One region of the Mesorhizobium sp. M7A.F.Ca.US.011.01.1.1 genome, then DNA from elsewhere that is predicted to be linked to it. Evidence: riboswitches for the same ligand, from Rfam matches in the RefSeq annotation. Region 1 holds a riboswitch; the other holds the start of a gene.
What was found. A riboswitch is a leader RNA that binds a small molecule or an ion and turns the genes downstream of it on or off. The one in region 1 is predicted to bind S-adenosylmethionine.

Region 1 (8,395 bases):
CCCGGCAGGTCCAGCGAAAACGCCGGAATGGCGATGTCGAACGTCTCGCCCCGCTTGTTGCGCATCGTGTAGTGCCCGACCATGATGCCGGATGGTGTCGAGAGCGGGCAACCGGACGTGTATTGGTAGCTGTCGCCGGGATTGAGTTCGGGCTGGTCGCCGACAACGCCGGGGCCGCGCACCTCCTCCACCCGACCGGTGCCGTCGGTGATGTGCCAATAGCGCGACAGAAGCTGCACGAAATCGTCCGACTGATTGTCGATCGTTATCTGATAGCCCCAGACATAGCGGTTCTCCGAGGGATCCGAACGGTCCTCCAGATAGAACGGCCTGACCTGCACTTCGATGTTGCGCGTGACGGCGCTATACATAAGCGGCTCCAAAACAATCTAGAGCATGATCCTGAAAAGTGGGAACCGGTTTTCAGAAGAGATCATGCTCAAAGAAACAGAGATAGAGCCCCATCCCGGTTCAATCGGGATGGAACAGGCTCTAGGTCGAACTTTCGGCGCTCCACGCGGGCTGGTCAACGGTGCGCGTCCTGTCATTGCGGACGGAACCGCAGGTGGCGGCAAAGAATGTCATTTAAGTGACACATGACAATGATGGTGTGCGCCGACCAGTGCCGCGCGACTCGGGCGCTCTGTCGAACTGTTGAATCGGTCGTCATGCCAGCCAGATTGTTCTGGCGGACCGGTTTTCCTGGAGTGACCGGATCTCGATGGAACTCACTCTCATAGCCGCCACGCTTTCAACTGCCCTCATCCTCTCAAATCTCGCCAGCATCGTGCTCGCCGCTTCGCGTCTGAAACGGCGCCGCGCCATTGCCGCGCCGGCCGGCAAGCCACGGCCGGTGTCGATCGTCGTGCCGTCGCGCGGCGTCGAGCCGTTCACGCAGGAGACGCTCGAGCGCGCCTTCTCGCTCGACTGGCCGCGCTACGAGTTGATTTTCTGCGTTGCCCATGCCGACGATCCGGTGGTCAAATTGATAAACAGGACGATCGTCCTGTTTCCGAAAGTGCCGGCCCGGCTGCTTGTCGGCGACGACCGCATCAGCGCCAATCCGAAACTCAACAATTGCGTCAAGGGCTGGGAAGCGGCGCGACACGACTGGGTCGTCCTGGCCGATTCCAACGTGCTGATGCCGAGAGACTACGTCCAGCACCTGATGGCTGCCTGGCGGCCCGGCACCGGCCTTGTCTGCTCGACGCCCATTGGCTCGCGGCCGGCCGGCTTCTGGGCCGAGGTCGAATGCGCTTTCCTCAACACGCTGCAGGCGCGCTGGCAATATGCCGGCGAGGCGCTCGGCCTTGGCTTTGCCCAGGGCAAGAGCATGCTCTGGAACAAGCCGATGCTCGACGCCAATGGCGGCATCCGCGCGCTGGCCGCCGAGATCGCCGAGGACGCCGCCGCGACCAAGCTGGTGAACAGTCTCGGCCTGCGCGTCAATCTCGTCGCCGCCCCCTTCGAGCAGCCGCTTGGCCGGCGCTCGTTTGACGAGATCTGGTCGCGTCAGGCCCGTTGGGCGCGCCTGCGCCGCGTCACTTTCCCGCTGTTCTTCGCACCCGAAATCCTGACCGGCGCCGTGGTGCCTCTGGTGCTTGCGCTGATTGCCGCGGCCAGTGCCGGCTTCAGCCTCTGGGCAACCGCCATTGCCGTACTGGTGGCCTTCTACCTTCCGGAGTGCGCCCTGGCCTGGTCCAAGGGCTGGTACCTGTCGCCACGCATGGTCACGGCGATCATGGCGCGCGACCTGATCCTTCCGGCGATGTGGGCGCGCGGCTGGCTCGGCGGCGCCGTCGACTGGCGCGGCAACGCGATGACCATCGGCACCAAGACGGCCGCGCTGGAAGAGACGCCGTCCGGCGCCTGAAGGCCCTACCTGGCCTTCAGCGCCTGCGCGATGTCCTCAAGCAGATCGTCGGTGTCTTCCAGCCCGACCGACAGCCTGAGCGTGCCCGGCCCGATGCCGAGTTCGGCGCGCGCCTCGTCGCTCAGATTCTTGTGCGTCGTCGTCGCCGGATGCGTGATCAGGCTCTTGGCGTCACCGAGATTGTTGGAGATCAAGACGATGTCGAGCGCGTTCTGCAAGGCGAAGGCCGCCTGCTTGCCGCCCTTGACGTCCAGGCAGATCAGCGTCGAGCCGCCCGACATCTGCTTCTTGACGATGTCGGCCTGCGGATGGTCGGCGCGCCCGGGATAGATGACGCGGGCGATCTCCGGCCGGTCGGCCAGGAAATCCGCGATCCGGCCGGCACTTTCCGTCTGCTGGCGCACGCGCAGCGGCAGCGTCTCCAGGCCCTTCAGCAGCGTCCAGGCGTTGAAGGGCGACAGGCTTGGACCGGTATGGCGGAAATAGTCGTGCAGGTTCTCGTCGATCCACTTCTTGTCCGACAGGATCACCCCGCCGAGACAGCGCCCCTGGCCGTCAATGTGCTTGGTCGCCGAATAGACGACGATATGGGCACCGAGCTGCAAGGGCTTCTGCTGCAAGGGCGTGGCGAAGACATTGTCGACGATCAGCCTTGCGCCGATCGAATTGGCAAGCGAAGCGACAGCGGCGATGTCGACCACTTCCAGCGTCGGGTTGGTCGGGCTTTCCAGGAAGAACAGCTTGGTGTTCGGCTTCACCGCTTTTTCCCAGTTGGCGATGTCGGTGCCGTCGACCAGCGTCGCCTCGATGCCGTATTTCGGCGCCAGCGTCTCGACCACCCAGCGGCAGGAGCCGAACAGGGCGCGCGCCGCCACGATATGGTCACCGGCCTTGGCGCTGCACAGAAGGGCGGCCGTCACCGCCGCCATACCGGAGGCGGTGGCGCGGGCGTCCTCCGCACCTTCCAGCGCGCACATGCGCTTTTCGAACATGTCGACGGTCGGATTGGCGTAGCGCGAATAGATGAAGCCCGGCTCCTCGCCCTTGAAACGGGCTTCGGCGGCCTGCGCCGTTTCGTAGACGTAGCCCTGGGTGAGATAAATCGCTTCCGACGTTTCGCCGAAACCGGAACGCAGCGTTCCGCTGTGCACGAGTGCCGTCTGAGGCTTCCAGTTGCGCTTGTTGGTGCTCATCACTTTTCTTCCAGACACAAAAAAACCGGCCGCGAAAGTCGCAACCGGTCCATACGGCCTTGCGGCCCGACGGTCCTTTAGCGACTTGTTTAACGTGGCTGCAAGCCGACCGGCCAAATCACCACGGGATAATGACCCTTTAGACCCGTGCCACGCTTGCGTCAATTGCCGGCTTCATTAAGAGGTTTGTACCAGCAGGTTCCGCAAAAGCCTGCACTCTAGGAGCAGAGCCTTGCGGCAGACAGGCATTCTTCCCGATCAGGACATATCGGCGCTGTTCCAGTCCGGCGCGCTGAAGTCGGCGCGTGCGCTCGACGCCGACCAGATCCAGCCGGCCAGCCTTGATCTCAGGCTCGGCGACAAGGCCTGGCGGGTGCGGGCCTCCTTCCTGCCCGGCCCCAACCACAAGGTCTCGGAAAAACTCGACCGGCTGCAGCTGCACGAGATCAATCTTGCCGAGGGCGCGGTGCTGGAGACCGGCTGCGTCTATATCGTGCCCTTGCTTGAAAGCCTGGCGCTGCCGGCGGACATTTCGGCCTCGGCCAATCCGAAGAGCTCGACCGGGCGGCTCGACATCTTTACCCGGGTCATGACCGATCGCGGCCACGAGTTCGACAAGATCGCTGCCGGCTATCATGGCCCGCTCTTTCTGGAAGTCAGCCCCCGCACCTTCCCAATCGTCGTGCGCACCGGCTCGCGCCTGTCGCAGATACGCTTCCGCACCGGCAATGCGCTGCTCTCGGAAGCCGAGCTGCACGAGCTGCATCGCGCGCAGACGCTGGTCGCCACCGAGCCGCCGAACATTTCCGGCGGCGGCATCGCGCTGTCGATCGACCTCAACGGCGATCAGAACGGGCTGGTCGGCTACCGCGGCAAGCATCACACCGGCCTCGTCGATGTCGACAAGCGCGGGGCCCAGGAAGTCGTCGACTTCTGGGAGCCGATCCACAAGAGCGGCGCCGGGGAACTGGTGCTCGATCCCGACGAGTTCTACATCCTCGTCAGCCAGGAGGCGGTGCACGTGCCACCGCTCTACGCCGCCGAGATGACGCCCTTCGATCCGCTGGTCGGCGAATTCCGCGTCCACTATGCCGGCTTCTTCGATCCGGGCTTCGGCCACTCCGCGTCCGGTGGTACCGGCAGCCGGGCGGTGCTGGAAGTGCGCAGCCACGAAGTGCCGTTCATCCTCGACCATGGCCAGATCGTCGGCCGGCTGGTCTACGAGCACATGCTGAAGCGGCCGCAGGCGCTCTACGGCACCGATCTCGGCTCCAACTACCAGGCGCAGGGCCTGAAGCTGTCCAAGCATTTCCGCGCCGCGCGCTGAGCGCCGCCGTCAGGCAAAATACTTGCCTGTACCGGCTCGCCATGCTTGGCTGCCTTGCTGGTCGTCAAGATGCCGGCGTTCAAGGGGAACCAAGAAAATGCAGATTTCGAAATGGATCATATCGGCGGCAGGCGCTGCCATGCTGGTGATGGCGGCCGGCTCGCTTTCGCAGGCGCAGGAGAAAATCAAGATCGGCACCGAGGGCGCCTATCCGCCGTTCAACACCATTACCGCTGACGGCAAGGTCGAAGGCTTCGACATCGACATCGCCAATGCGCTGTGCGCGCAGATGAAGGTCGAATGCGAGATCGTCACGCAGGACTGGGACGGCATCATTCCCGCTTTGCAGGCGAAGAAATTCGACGCCATCATCGCCTCGATGAGCATCACCGAGGAGCGCAAGAAGCAGGTCGCCTTCACCAACAAATATTATACGACACCGCTCGCTCTGGTGGCGCCGAAGGACAGCGACCTGACCTCGACCGAACCGGCGGCCCTTGCCGGCAAGACGGTCGGCGCCCAGGCTTCGACCACGCAGGCCGACTATGCCCAGAATGAATATGGCAAGGCCGGCGCGGAGGCCAAACTCTATCCCACCCAGGAAGAGGCGATCACCGATCTGCAGAATGGCCGCCTCGACGCGGTCATTTCGGACAAGTTCGTGCTGGTGGACTGGATGAAGAAGGCGAGCGAAGGCTGCTGCAAGATGATTGGAGACGTCAAGGGTACGGAGACGCAAGCCGGCATTGCCGTGCGCCTGGAAGACACGGCCCTGCGCGACAAGCTCAACGCGGCCATCGACGCGATCGTCGCCGACGGCACCTACAAGAAGATCCAGGCCAAGTATTTCGACTTCGATATCTATTGAAGCAGCAATCTCCCCCCTTGAGGGGGAGATGGCCGGCAGGCCAGAGGGGGTCGGTTCGACCGGATGCAACCTTCTTGCGACAGATGGAGGTGGCGCTCCACGCGCGACGACCCCCTCTGTCGCCTTCGGCGACATCTCCCCCACGAGGGGGAGATCACCCTTTCAAAGCGCCTTCACAGCCACCTTCACGGGCAGCTCGATCTCCAGCGGGTTGCGCAGCGGCAGGCCGAAGTCCCCGGCCTCGATCTCGAACACATCGCCGGCCTCGGTCTTGATGCCGTCGGCGAAGGACAGCGTCGCCGTACCAAACATATGCACATGCACGTCGCCCGGCTGGCGGAAGGCCGCGTATTTGAAATGGTGATGCTCGAGATTGGCGATGGTGTGCGACATGTTCGCTTCACCGGACAGGAACGGCTTTTCCCACAGCACCTCGCTGTCGCGCACGATGCGCGAGGTGCCGCGGATATCGGGCGGCAGGTCGCCGATCAGGATTTCCGGACCGAACGAGGCGTTGCGCAGCTTGGAATGGGCGAGGAACAGATAGTTCACGCGCTCGGTGACGTGGTCGGAAAACTCGTTCGACAGCGTGAAGCCGACGCGGAAAGGTGCGCCGTCATCGCCTATGACATAGATGCCGGCCACCTCGGGCTCTTCGCCGGCGTCCTTGGCAAAGGCCGGTGACAGGAGTGCGGCACCTGGCGCCACCGCCATCGTGCCATTGCCCTTGTAGAACCATTCCGGCTGCACGCCGATCTGGCCTTTCGCCGGCTTGCCGCCCTCCAGCCCCATGCGGAACATCTTCATGGAATCTGTGAGCTGCTCCTCGCCGTCGGCGCTCAGCTTCTTGTGCATGGAATCGCGCGTCGCCGCCGAGCCGAGATGCGTCAGCCCGGTGCCGGTCAGGTGCAGATGCGCCGGATCGGGGTGATTGATCGGCGACAGCAGCCGCCCCTTCTTGTAAGCGGCCTCGAGATCGACCGTCTCGCCAAGTCCTTTGCGTTCGATCAGCGCGACGAGGCCGACGCCGGTGCGGGCGGCCTCCATCGCCAGCGAATAGACGCTGCGGGCGCCATTGATGATCCGGGTCTTGCCGCTATTGCGGGCAACGACGCGGATGGTCTCGGCGTCGTCAAGGATCTGGGAGATCAGCATGATGAATCCTCTCTCATTTGCCTGGCAGGGCTGCCAAAACGGCAGACCTTGCTCGGCGCGGCCGGGACCTCGTCCATGCCACGGTTTAAATTCTCAGTTCGGATTGCGCTCGCGGGCCTGGTCCCTCAGGGACTTCTGTTACCGGGTTGCCGGCAGCGCCGCGATCGTATGCCTCCTGCTTGCCTCGACTAGAGCAGTTCACCGTCTCACGGAAACGGCGAACCGCTCTAACTCATTGTCTTGGTGCAATTCCAGGCGGAAAACCGTTTCACACTTTTCCTTGGAATTGCTCTTAAGCCCGTTCAGGCCTTGTTCTTGTTGTAGACGTCGAAGATCACGGCACCGAGCAGCACCAGGCCTTTGACCACCTGCTGCCAGTCGACATTGACGCCCATGATCGACATGCCGTTGTTCATCACGCCCATGATGAAGCCGCCAACGACCGCACCGATGACCTGACCGACGCCGCCCATGGCCGAGGCGCCGCCGATGAAGACGGCGGCGATGACGTCGAGCTCGCTGCCGAGGCCCGCGGCCGGCACCGCCTGTCCCAGTCGCGCCGCGATGATCAGGCCGCCGAGCGCCGACAGCACGCCCATATTGATGAACACCATCAGCGTCAGCCGCTCGGTGTTGATGCCCGACAGCTGCGCGGCCTTGGAATTGCCGCCCATGGCGTAGATACGGCGGCCGATGGTCATGCGCTTGGTGACGAAGACGAACAGCGAGATCAGCACGCCCATGACGAGCAGCACCACCGGCAGGCCCCTGTAGCTGGCGAACTGGTAGACCAGGAACAGCGCCAGCGCGCTGCCGACCAGCGTCTTGACGACGAACAGGGCAAAGGGCTCGGCCTCATAGCCATGGCGTTCGCGCTTGCGGCGCGTCCTCACCCCGAAATAGGCGTAGGCCAGCACAGCGATCAGGCCCAGCACGATCGTCGTCATGTGCAGCGTCAGGCCGCTGCCCATGATGGTCTTGCCGGCCGCGTTCACCGTCGGCGGGATCAGCGTCAGTGGCCCGATGACATCCGGAATGAAGCCGGAGCTGAGCGCCTTGAAGCCATCGGGTAGCGGCCCCACCGAGGAGCCGCCGCCCAGCAGGGCTTGGCAGATGCCGCGGAAGATCAGCATGCCGGCCAGCGTGACGATGAAGCTCGGTATTCGGTGATAGGCGATCCAGTAACCTTGCGCGGCGCCGATCGCGCCGCCCACGATCAGGCAGATGATCGACACCACCAGCGGATTGCTGAACGGGCCGAGCGGCCAGATGACCATCATCATCGCCGCCAGCGCGCCGATGAAACCGGCGACCGATCCGACGCTGAGGTCGATATGGCCGGAGACGATCACCAGCAGCATGCCCAGCGCCATCACGATGATGAACGAGTTCTGCTGCACCAGATTGCTCAGGTTCACCGGCTTGAACAGCGTTCCGTTCGTGGTGACCTGGAAGAACACCATGATGGCGATAAGCGCCAGGATCAGGCCGTACTCGCGCAGGTTCGTCGCCAGCGCCGAGACGGCGATGCGTGGACCCTGCTGCACGTCTTCGGCGACTTTGCCCTGCGGGGCGGGGGCGCTTTCGGTGCTCATGCTGCTTTTCCTTCTCCACGAACGATGGCGCGCATTATTTTTTCCTGGCTTGCTTCCGCGGCGGGCATTTCGCCCACGATGCGCCCTTCGTTCATGACGTAGATGCGGTCGGTGATGCCGAGCAATTCCGGCATTTCCGACGAGATGACCACGATCGCCTTACCCTCCGAGGCGAGCCGCGCGATGATCGTGTAGATTTCGTACTTGGCGCCGACATCGATGCCGCGTGTCGGCTCGTCGAGGATCAGCACGTCCGGGTCGGCGAACAGCCATTTCGACAGCACCACCTTCTGCTGGTTGCCGCCGGAGAGATTGCCGGTCATCTGATAGACGCTGGACGCGCGGATATTGGTCTTCTTGCGATAATCGTTGGCAACGGCGAGT
Region 2 (8,395 bases), on a different contig from region 1:
GCAGCACCTCGTAGCGCGGCAGGCTGCGCAAGCTCGCCACATCAAGTGCGGCACGCAACTGGCCGGCGTCGAGATTCGAACAGCCGGCATAGCGGATTTTGCCCTTGGCGAGCAGCTTCTCGTAGGCGCCAAGCGTTTCTTCATAGGGCGTTGCAGGGTCCGGCCAATGCGACAGATAGAGATCGATAAACTCGGTCTGCAGCCGCTTCAGCGATGCATCGACGGCCTTTTCGATGTATGCGGCGGACAGGTCCTTGTGCCCCTGCCCCATATCCGAACCGACCTTGGTGATCACCACGACCTTGTCGCGATTGCCACGGTCTTTCATCCAGTTGCCGATGATGTTTTCCGATTCACCGCCTTTGTGGCCGGGAACCCAGCGCGAATAGGCATCCGCCGTATCGATGGCGTTGAGGCCACCGCCGACGAAGCGGTCGAGCAGGTCGAACGAGGTTTTCTCGTCGGCGGTCCAGCCGAAGACGTTGCCGCCCAGAACCAGCGGCGCGATGGTCAGGTCGGTGCGACCGAGACGACGTTTCTGCAAGGCGGATCTCCGGGATGGTTGAGGCGGGCAAATGGCGCCCGCGGGCTGAGGGTCGGAGCCTAACCTAGGTCTTGCCTGAACGAGGTCAAAGGCCTGGCCGCCTTTTTCCGCAGAGCCAGCTTCACAAAGGCGCGACCTGCCTGGCGACATCCTCCAGCCAGTGGTCGCGGATGCCCAACGCCTCGAGATGCTCAAGCGTGCTCAGCACATAGTCCTCGTTGTTGCCGGACTGGCCGACCGCGCCGCGCACCACGGCCGCCGCATCCGCCGCGTCGAGCGCTCCGGCATATTGCTCGTGGTGGCGGTCGACAATGTAGACCACCGCGTCGACCGTACCGCCCCCGTCGAGGCGAATCTTGAGCATGCGCTCCAGATAGACATTGGTGACCAGTTCGCGCTCGCGAAGATAGGCCATGACCTCGTCGTGCAAGTCACCGGGAACGCGGAATGCGAGGCCGACGCAGGACCCGCCACGGTCGAGGCCGAGCACCAGCCCCGGCCGCTCGCGCGTTCCGCGATGCACGAAGGAATAGACGCAGAGCGAGCGCCGGTAGCCATGCAGGCGGGCACGTTGTGTTTCGACATGCGCGAATCCCGGCCGCCAGATCAGCGAGCCATAGCCAAACACCCAAAAATCGCCCATATCGCCGCGCCTGATTGCAAAAGATGCCAACACCGCACCCGGACCGGTGTTTTTTCCGCCCGTCCCGTCTAACTATTCGTCTGTCTACCTGGCGGAATCGACTACCCGTCCGCAACACCCATGCGTTAACGAGAGCCAAAGCATGACGTCAAGTGACGAACGCCAGCCGAACAAACGTCGCCGTGTGGTCTGGCTTGCAGCATTCATCGTCGTGCTGTTCGCCCTCTACAGCGGCGGCTGGTTCTATCTGGCTGACCGCGTCAGGAGCGAAGCCGACAAGGCGGTTGCCACGCTCAACAAGAATGGCGTCGAGGCCGGCTGCGGCAATCTCCAGGTCAGCGGCTATCCCTTGAGCTTTACCGTCTCCTGCGACAACCTCGCCTATGAGGACGATGCCAAGAACATTGCGGCTTCAGCCGGCAGTTTCAACGCAGCCGCCCAGATCATCCAGCCTCTGTCGCCGGTTGCCAATCTGCGCGGCCCGCTCAGGACCTCCGTTCCGGACATGGTGCCGCTGTGGATAGACTGGGACAATCTGCAGGCCAATTTCAAATTGTGGTGGCCGCTGCCGCAGCGGATTTCGCTGCAGGCGGAGGGTCTTTCCGGCCAGACCGATCCCGCCGACGACACCGATCCGGTGCAATTGTTCAGCGCCGGCAAGGCGGCCGGCCAACTGCAGCCCAACGGTGAGGATATCGACTATCTCGGCAGTTTCGGCGATCTCGAGATCGACCCCGACGCGATTGGCGGGCGCGTGCTTCCGGCGCTCGACGCCAGTGGCGACGTGACATTGAAGAACGGTGTCGCACTGATCGGCACGCAGGTGAAGAGCCTCCGTGGCCAGGCGATCGAAATCCGCAACCTTGACCTGTCGTCGGGGACGGCGCGCATCACCGTGTCGGGACCGCTGTCGGTCGATGCCGAGGGCCTGGTCAACGCCGACCTGATGATCAGGCTGAAGGACCCGAAGGCGGTGGCGGTCATCCTCGGCGCCGCCATACCCGAGCAGAAAAGCCAGATCGAGCAGGGCTTTGCTGCCCTGGCGGTGCTCGGCAACGAACCGTCGATGCCGCTGAAGGTGGTCAGGGGCAAGGCCTCGCTCGGCTTCATTCCGCTGGGCAAGATCAAGCCGGTGGAATAGCGCTGCGATGGCAAGACCCGTGAAGCTGCTGAGCGTTGGCGCTTTGACGCTGGACACCATCCTGCGCGTCGAGACGCTGCCCGTGCATCAAGGCAAATTCATTGCCTCCGACGGCGTCCAGATCGCCTCGGGCATGGCCACGAGTGCTGCCTGCGCCGCGCATCGCCTGGGGGCCGAGGTATCGCTGTGGGCGAGCGCGGGTGACGATGCCGTCGCAGACCAGCTCATCGCCGGCATCGAGGCCGAAGGCGTCGATTGCACCTTTGTGCGCCGCGTCAGAGGCGCCCGCTCGGCGCTGGCCTCGATCCTGGTCGACGCGCATGGCGAGCGCATCATCGTGCCGTTCTATGACGGGCTTGCCCAGGCCGATCCCGAGGCCTTGCCGGTCGCCGACCTCATGGCATTCGACGCCGTACTGGTCGATGTCCGCTGGCCAGGTGCGGCAGCCCTTGCCCTGAGAGCGGCGCGCGCCATCGGCCGGCCGGCTATCCTCGATGCCGATACCGCACCGTTGCAGATCCTGGAACAGCTGTTGCCGCTCGCCACGCACATCGTCGCTTCGGAACCGGCGGCGCGCATTGTCTGCGGCCAGGCGCTCGATCCGGAAACGGCTTGCGCCGATCTCGCCAGCCGCACCGACGCTTTTGTCGCGGTGACAGGCGGCGCGGCGGGCAGTTGGTGGCACGACCGTCGCGCAGGCTGCGTGCGCCACGTCGCGGCACCGAAGATCAAGGCGATCGACACATTGCCCGCCGGCGATGTCTTTCACGGCGCCTTCGCCGTCGGGCTGGCGGAAGCCATGCCGGTCGAGCAGGCTTTGCGCTTTGCCAGTGCGGCCGCCGCGCTCAAATGCCTGCGCTTCGGCGGCAGGCTGGGTGCCCCGGACCGCGCCGAGACTTTGGCCATGGTTGCCGCGACCTGGCCCGTCTGAAACAGACTTAGGTCTTTGCCGGGTGTTCGACCGCCTGACGGCCGAAATCCGGCACGTCGATATCCTGGCCGGCCTCGATGATCGAGCGGCGTACGGCACGGGTGCGGGTGAACAGGTCGAAGAGTTTTTCGCCGTCCCCCCAGCGGATCGCGCGTTGCAGGGACGCCAGATCTTCCGAGAACCGCGCCAGCATTTCGAGGATGGCGTCCTTGTTGTGCAGGCACACATCCCGCCACATGGTAGGGTCGGAGGCCGCGAGACGCGTGAAGTCGCGAAAACCCGAAGCCGAATATTTGATCACTTCGGATTTGGTCACCGACTGCAGATCATCGGCGGTGCCGACGATGTTGTAGGCAATGATGTGCGGCAAATGCGAGACGATGGCCAGCGTCATGTCGTGATGCTGGGGATCCATGGTGTCGATGTTGGCGCCGCAGCGGCGCCAGAATTCCGACAGCCGTTCCAGCGCGTCCGGGTCTGTGTCGGGCAGCGGCGTGAAGATGCACCAGCGATTGTCGAACAGGTCGGCGAAGCCGGCGTCGGGGCCGGATTTTTCCGTGCCCGCCAGCGGGTGGCCGGGAATGAAATGGACGCCTTCAGGCACATAAGGCTGCATCTGCGCGATGACAGACGCCTTGGTCGAACCGACATCGGTGAGGATCGCACCCAGCTTCAGCGCCGGCGCGATTTCCTCGGCAACCGCGCCGGATGAGCCGACCGGCACCGAAATGATGACCAGGTCGGCATCGCGGACCGCTTCTCTCGCATCGGTGGTGTAGATATCACCCAGCCCAAGCTCCTCGGCCCGCGCCAGCGTCGCGGCACTGCGGGTCGAGATGGCAACATGGCGGGCGAGGCCCTCGCGGCGGATGACGCGGGCCAGCGACGAGCCGATCAGGCCGATGCCGACCAGAGCGATCTTTTCAAACATCGGTGATGTCATGGTGTTTTAGCTTTTCAGGAATGTCGTGAGAGCGGCGACAACGCCGCGATTGGCCTCTTCGGTGCCGACGGTCATGCGCAGCGCATTGGGAAAGCCGTAGCCGGAAACGCGCCGCAATATATAGCCGCGCGCCGTCAGATAGTCGTCGGCCGCCGCCGCGGAATGTTTCTGGTCGTCAGGAAAATGAATGAGGATGAAATTGCCGACGCTTGGCGTCACCCGCAGCCCAAGCTTTGTGAACTCCTCGCTGAGCCAGGCCAGCCAGGTCTCGTTGTGCGCGACGCTGCGCTCGACATGGGCGCGGTCGCGGATCGCCGCGATGCCGGCCTCGATCGCCGTCGCATTGACGTTGAACGGCCCGCGCACGCGGTTGATGGCGTCGACGATGTGCATCGGCGCGTACATCCAGCCGATCCGCGCCCCGCCAAGGCCGATCTTGGAGAAGGTGCGGGTCATCACCACGTTTTCGGCGCTGCTGACCAGCTCGATGCCGGCCTCATAGTCGTTGCGGCGGACATATTCGGCATAGGCCGCGTCGAGCACCAGAAGCACGTGCCTTGGCAAGCCCGCATGCAGCCGTCGCACCTCCTGGAACGGCACATAGGTGCCGGTCGGGTTGTTGGGGTTGGCCAGGAACACGATCTTGGTGCGCGGCGTGACCGCGGCCAGGATGGCGTCGATGTCGGCGCGCTCATCTCTTTCCTTGATCGTCACCGGAACGGCACCCGCCGACTGGATGTAGATCTTGTAGACCATAAAGGCGTGTTCGGTGATGACGGCCTCGTCGCCGGGCGCCAGATAGGTCTGCGCCAGCAAGCCGAGAATCTCGTCGGAACCGTTGGAACAGATGATGTTCTGCGGGTTGAGGCCGTGCACCTCGGCGATCGCTTCGCGCAGCCGCCTGGCGGTGCCGTCGGGATAGATGTCGAGCTTGCCGGCAATCTCGCGCGCGGCTTCGATCGCTTTCGGCGAGGGCCCTAGCGGATTCTCGTTCGAGGACAGCTTGTGAACCTTGGCGACGCCCGCGGGCGCCGTGCTCTTGCCCGGCACATAGGCGTCTATGTCCATGATGCCCGCGCGCGGGGTTGGACGTGCCTGGTCCGGTGTCTGGCTCATGTCGCAAAATCCGTCGAGAACGCTTCCTGAGGGAAGCCGCAGCGGAAATACAAGCCATGGCCTGCAATGTCGAGAGGCGACAGCCACCGCCCAAAGCTGGCCGTTGACGCCGGCGCGCCACAGCCCTAGAAGAGGTCCGAACTTCCGTGGTGATTTGGCCGGTCGGCTTGCAGCCACGTTAAACAACTTGCTAAAGGGCCGTTTGCATCCTGTAACCGGCTTTGCGACCGCAATGCCGATTTTTTGTTGTCCGCGCCGGCCGGACACCCGTATCGGCATCGACTTTCAACAAGCGCGATGCGTGGGCTCAAAGTGTGAGATGGATGTCATGGCCGTTCTGCGTGCCCGCAAAACCAACAACGAGGTCGACCAACCGTCGAGCCCGGTTTTGCGTTTTGGCTCCGACAAGCCGCTCAAGCTGGACGCCGGCACGCTGCTGTCGCCGTTCCAGATCGCCTACCAGACCTATGGCACGCTGAACGACGCCCGCTCCAACGCCATCCTCGTCTGCCATGCGCTGACCGGCGACCAGCACGTCGCCAGCACCAATCCTGTGACCGGCAAGCCGGGCTGGTGGGAAGTGCTGATCGGCCCCGGCAAGATCATCGACACCAACCGCTTCTTCGTCATCTGCTCCAACGTCATCGGCGGTTGTCTTGGGTCCACCGGCCCGGCCTCGACCAACCCCGCCACCGGCAAGCCCTATGGGCTCGACCTGCCCATCATCACCATCCGCGACATGGTGCGGGCGCAGCAGATGCTGATAGACCATTTCGGCATCGAGAAACTGTTCTGCGTGCTCGGCGGCTCGATGGGCGGCATGCAGGTGCTGGAATGGGCGTCGAGCTATCCGGAGCGCGTCTTCTCGGCGCTGCCGATCGCCACCGGCGCGCGCCATTCCTCGCAGAACATCGCCTTTCATGAGGTCGGCAGGCAGGCTGTCATGGCCGATCCGGACTGGCATGGCGGCAAATATTTCGAGCACGGCAAACGCCCGGAAAAGGGCTTGGCGGTGGCGCGCATGGCGGCCCACATCACTTACCTCTCGGAAGCCGCCCTGCACCGGAAATTCGGCCGCAATTTGCAGGACCGCGAAGCGCTGACCTTCGGCTTCGACGCCGACTTCCAGATCGAGAGCTATCTGCGCCACCAAGGCATGACCTTCGTCGATCGCTTCGACGCCAACTCCTACCTCTACATGACGCGATCGATGGACTATTTCGACCTCGCCGCCGACCATGGCGGCCGGCTGGCCGACGCCTTTGCCGGCACCAAGACCCGCTTCTGCCTGGTGTCGTTCACCTCGGACTGGCTTTTTCCGACCGAGGAGAGCCGCTCGATCGTGCATGCGCTCAACGCCGCCGGAGCATCGGTATCCTTCGTAGAGATCGAAACCGACCGCGGCCACGACGCATTCCTGCTCGACGAGCCGGAATTGTTCGCCGCCATTAACGGCTTCATCGGCTCGGCGGCACGAGCAAGAGGGCTCTCATCATGAACGTCAATTTCGACCAGCGCGTCGACCTTGAAGTCGTCGCCAACCTCATCCCACCACAGTCGCGCGTGCTCGACGTCGGCTCGGGCGACGGCTCGCTGCTTGAGTTGTTGCAGGACACCAAGCAGGTCGACGGCCGTGGACTTGAGTTGTCGCAGCGTGGCGTCAACGAGTGCGTGGCGCGCGGCCTCAGCGTCATCCAGGGCGATGCCGACAAGGACCTCGAATTCTATCCCGACAAGGGTTTTGACTTCGTCGTCCTCTCGCAGACGCTGCAAGCCACCCGCAACCCGAAGCTGGTGCTCGACGAACTGCTCAGGATCGGCAATCGCGCCATCGTCTCCTTCCCCAATTTCGGCCATTGGCGTGTGCGTCTGTCACTGTTCGTCAACGGCCGCATGCCAGTGACCAAGGATCTGCCCTATTCCTGGTACGACACGCCCAACATCCACTTCTGCACCATCCGCGACTTCGTCAATCTGTGCGACGAGCTCGGCGCGACCGTCGAGAAGGCAACCGCTCTCGACGCCAACGGCCAGAAGATCGGCCTGTCCATGCCGTGGTGGTTCTGGAACTTCTTCGGCCAGCAGGCAGTGTTCTTGCTGAAACGGCAGTAGCCGCAAGCTATTCGAGGATGTCCGTGGCCTTGTGCGGATGTTCGACGCCGTCAGCAAACACCACATCGGCCTCCGAATTGTCCGTGCGCAGCGCCAGTATCGCCTGGTAGGCGGACGAATTGTACCAGCCATGCACATGCTGCCTGTCGGGAAATTCGATGATGATCAGATGGCCCGGCCAGTTGTTCTCAATCACCTCGACATCGCCGCCATGGACCAGAAAACGGCCGCCGAAAGGTTCCAGCGTGGCATCGATCTTGTGCAGGTATTCGACGATCTGCGGGGCCATCGTGGCTTGGCGCATATGGGCGACGGCGTAAGCGGTCATAAGTGCACTCCCTTTCAATCTAAGCCGATTGCCGGCTCCACAGGCATAGATTGGGTCGTGACAGAATTCGATTACCCCATAAGTAATAAGAATGAGATGGACGCGATCAAGACGAATCGGCCTGCGCGATCCTGAGGCGGTTTCCAGTCTCCCGGCCCGCAAGGGTGTTGCCATTGAGACGCAAGGTTGCGAATTCGTGGTTGCGGACGGATTGAACTTTGCAACCAGATGATGACACGGGAGTATGTTTTTTGTAGCGTCACGCTGGACGCGATGCCGAGCGAAGCACGGAGCGGGGAACCTGACCTATTCGATCGTTGTCGAAATGGAAAACGCCAAGTCCATCAATGAAGATGAGATCGGCGTTTCGTTGAGTGCTTTGGCACGGGAAATAGAAGCCGTGACGACAACCGGTCAATACCTAAAACCGGAGGTCATTGTCGTTCACAGCGGACCAGATACGGACACACCGATTCTGCGGCATCGTCTCACCGAAATTGTTCCGCAACTTGGCGTCGTTGCGAATACGGTCTTCAGCGCCTGCACAGGCGGCCGGTACTATGAGATCAAGAACGCAGGCGCCGCGCTGGCCAAGGGCGACATCGTCATTTTCTGCGATTCCGATACAGTGATCGAA

Region 2: it holds a riboswitch for S-adenosylmethionine, as region 1 does, so the genes downstream of both, EOA13_RS22805 (homoserine O-acetyltransferase) here and EOA13_RS20275 (O-succinylhomoserine sulfhydrylase) in region 1, are expected to answer to the same signal.

Annotation. Positions count from the first base shown of each region.
Region 1 covers NZ_RZRT01000022.1:55,829-64,223, forward strand. The annotation lists gene apaG (Co2+/Mg2+ efflux protein ApaG) at 1-371, opposite strand, end outside; gene EOA13_RS37955 (hypothetical protein) at 397-600, shown strand; gene EOA13_RS20270 (ceramide glucosyltransferase) at 722-1,873, shown strand; gene EOA13_RS20275 (O-succinylhomoserine sulfhydrylase) at 1,879-3,066, opposite strand; SAM riboswitch at 3,124-3,201, opposite strand; gene EOA13_RS20280 (2'-deoxycytidine 5'-triphosphate deaminase) at 3,299-4,393, shown strand; gene EOA13_RS20285 (ABC transporter substrate-binding protein) at 4,491-5,261, shown strand; gene araD1 (AraD1 family protein) at 5,424-6,416, opposite strand; gene mmsB (multiple monosaccharide ABC transporter permease) at 6,719-8,011, opposite strand; gene mmsA (multiple monosaccharide ABC transporter ATP-binding protein) at 8,008-8,395, opposite strand, start outside.
Region 2 covers NZ_RZRT01000028.1:55,486-63,880, reverse strand. The annotation lists gene EOA13_RS22835 (aldo/keto reductase) at 1-544, opposite strand, end outside; gene EOA13_RS22830 (gamma-glutamylcyclotransferase) at 666-1,187, opposite strand; gene EOA13_RS22825 (DUF2125 domain-containing protein) at 1,330-2,328, shown strand; gene EOA13_RS22820 (sugar kinase) at 2,336-3,259, shown strand; gene EOA13_RS22815 (prephenate/arogenate dehydrogenase family protein) at 3,267-4,202, opposite strand; gene hisC (histidinol-phosphate transaminase) at 4,209-5,318, opposite strand; SAM riboswitch at 5,455-5,532, shown strand; gene EOA13_RS22805 (homoserine O-acetyltransferase) at 5,647-6,816, shown strand; gene metW (methionine biosynthesis protein MetW) at 6,813-7,430, shown strand; gene EOA13_RS22795 (DUF1330 domain-containing protein) at 7,438-7,758, opposite strand; gene EOA13_RS22790 (glycosyltransferase) at 8,084-8,395, shown strand, end outside.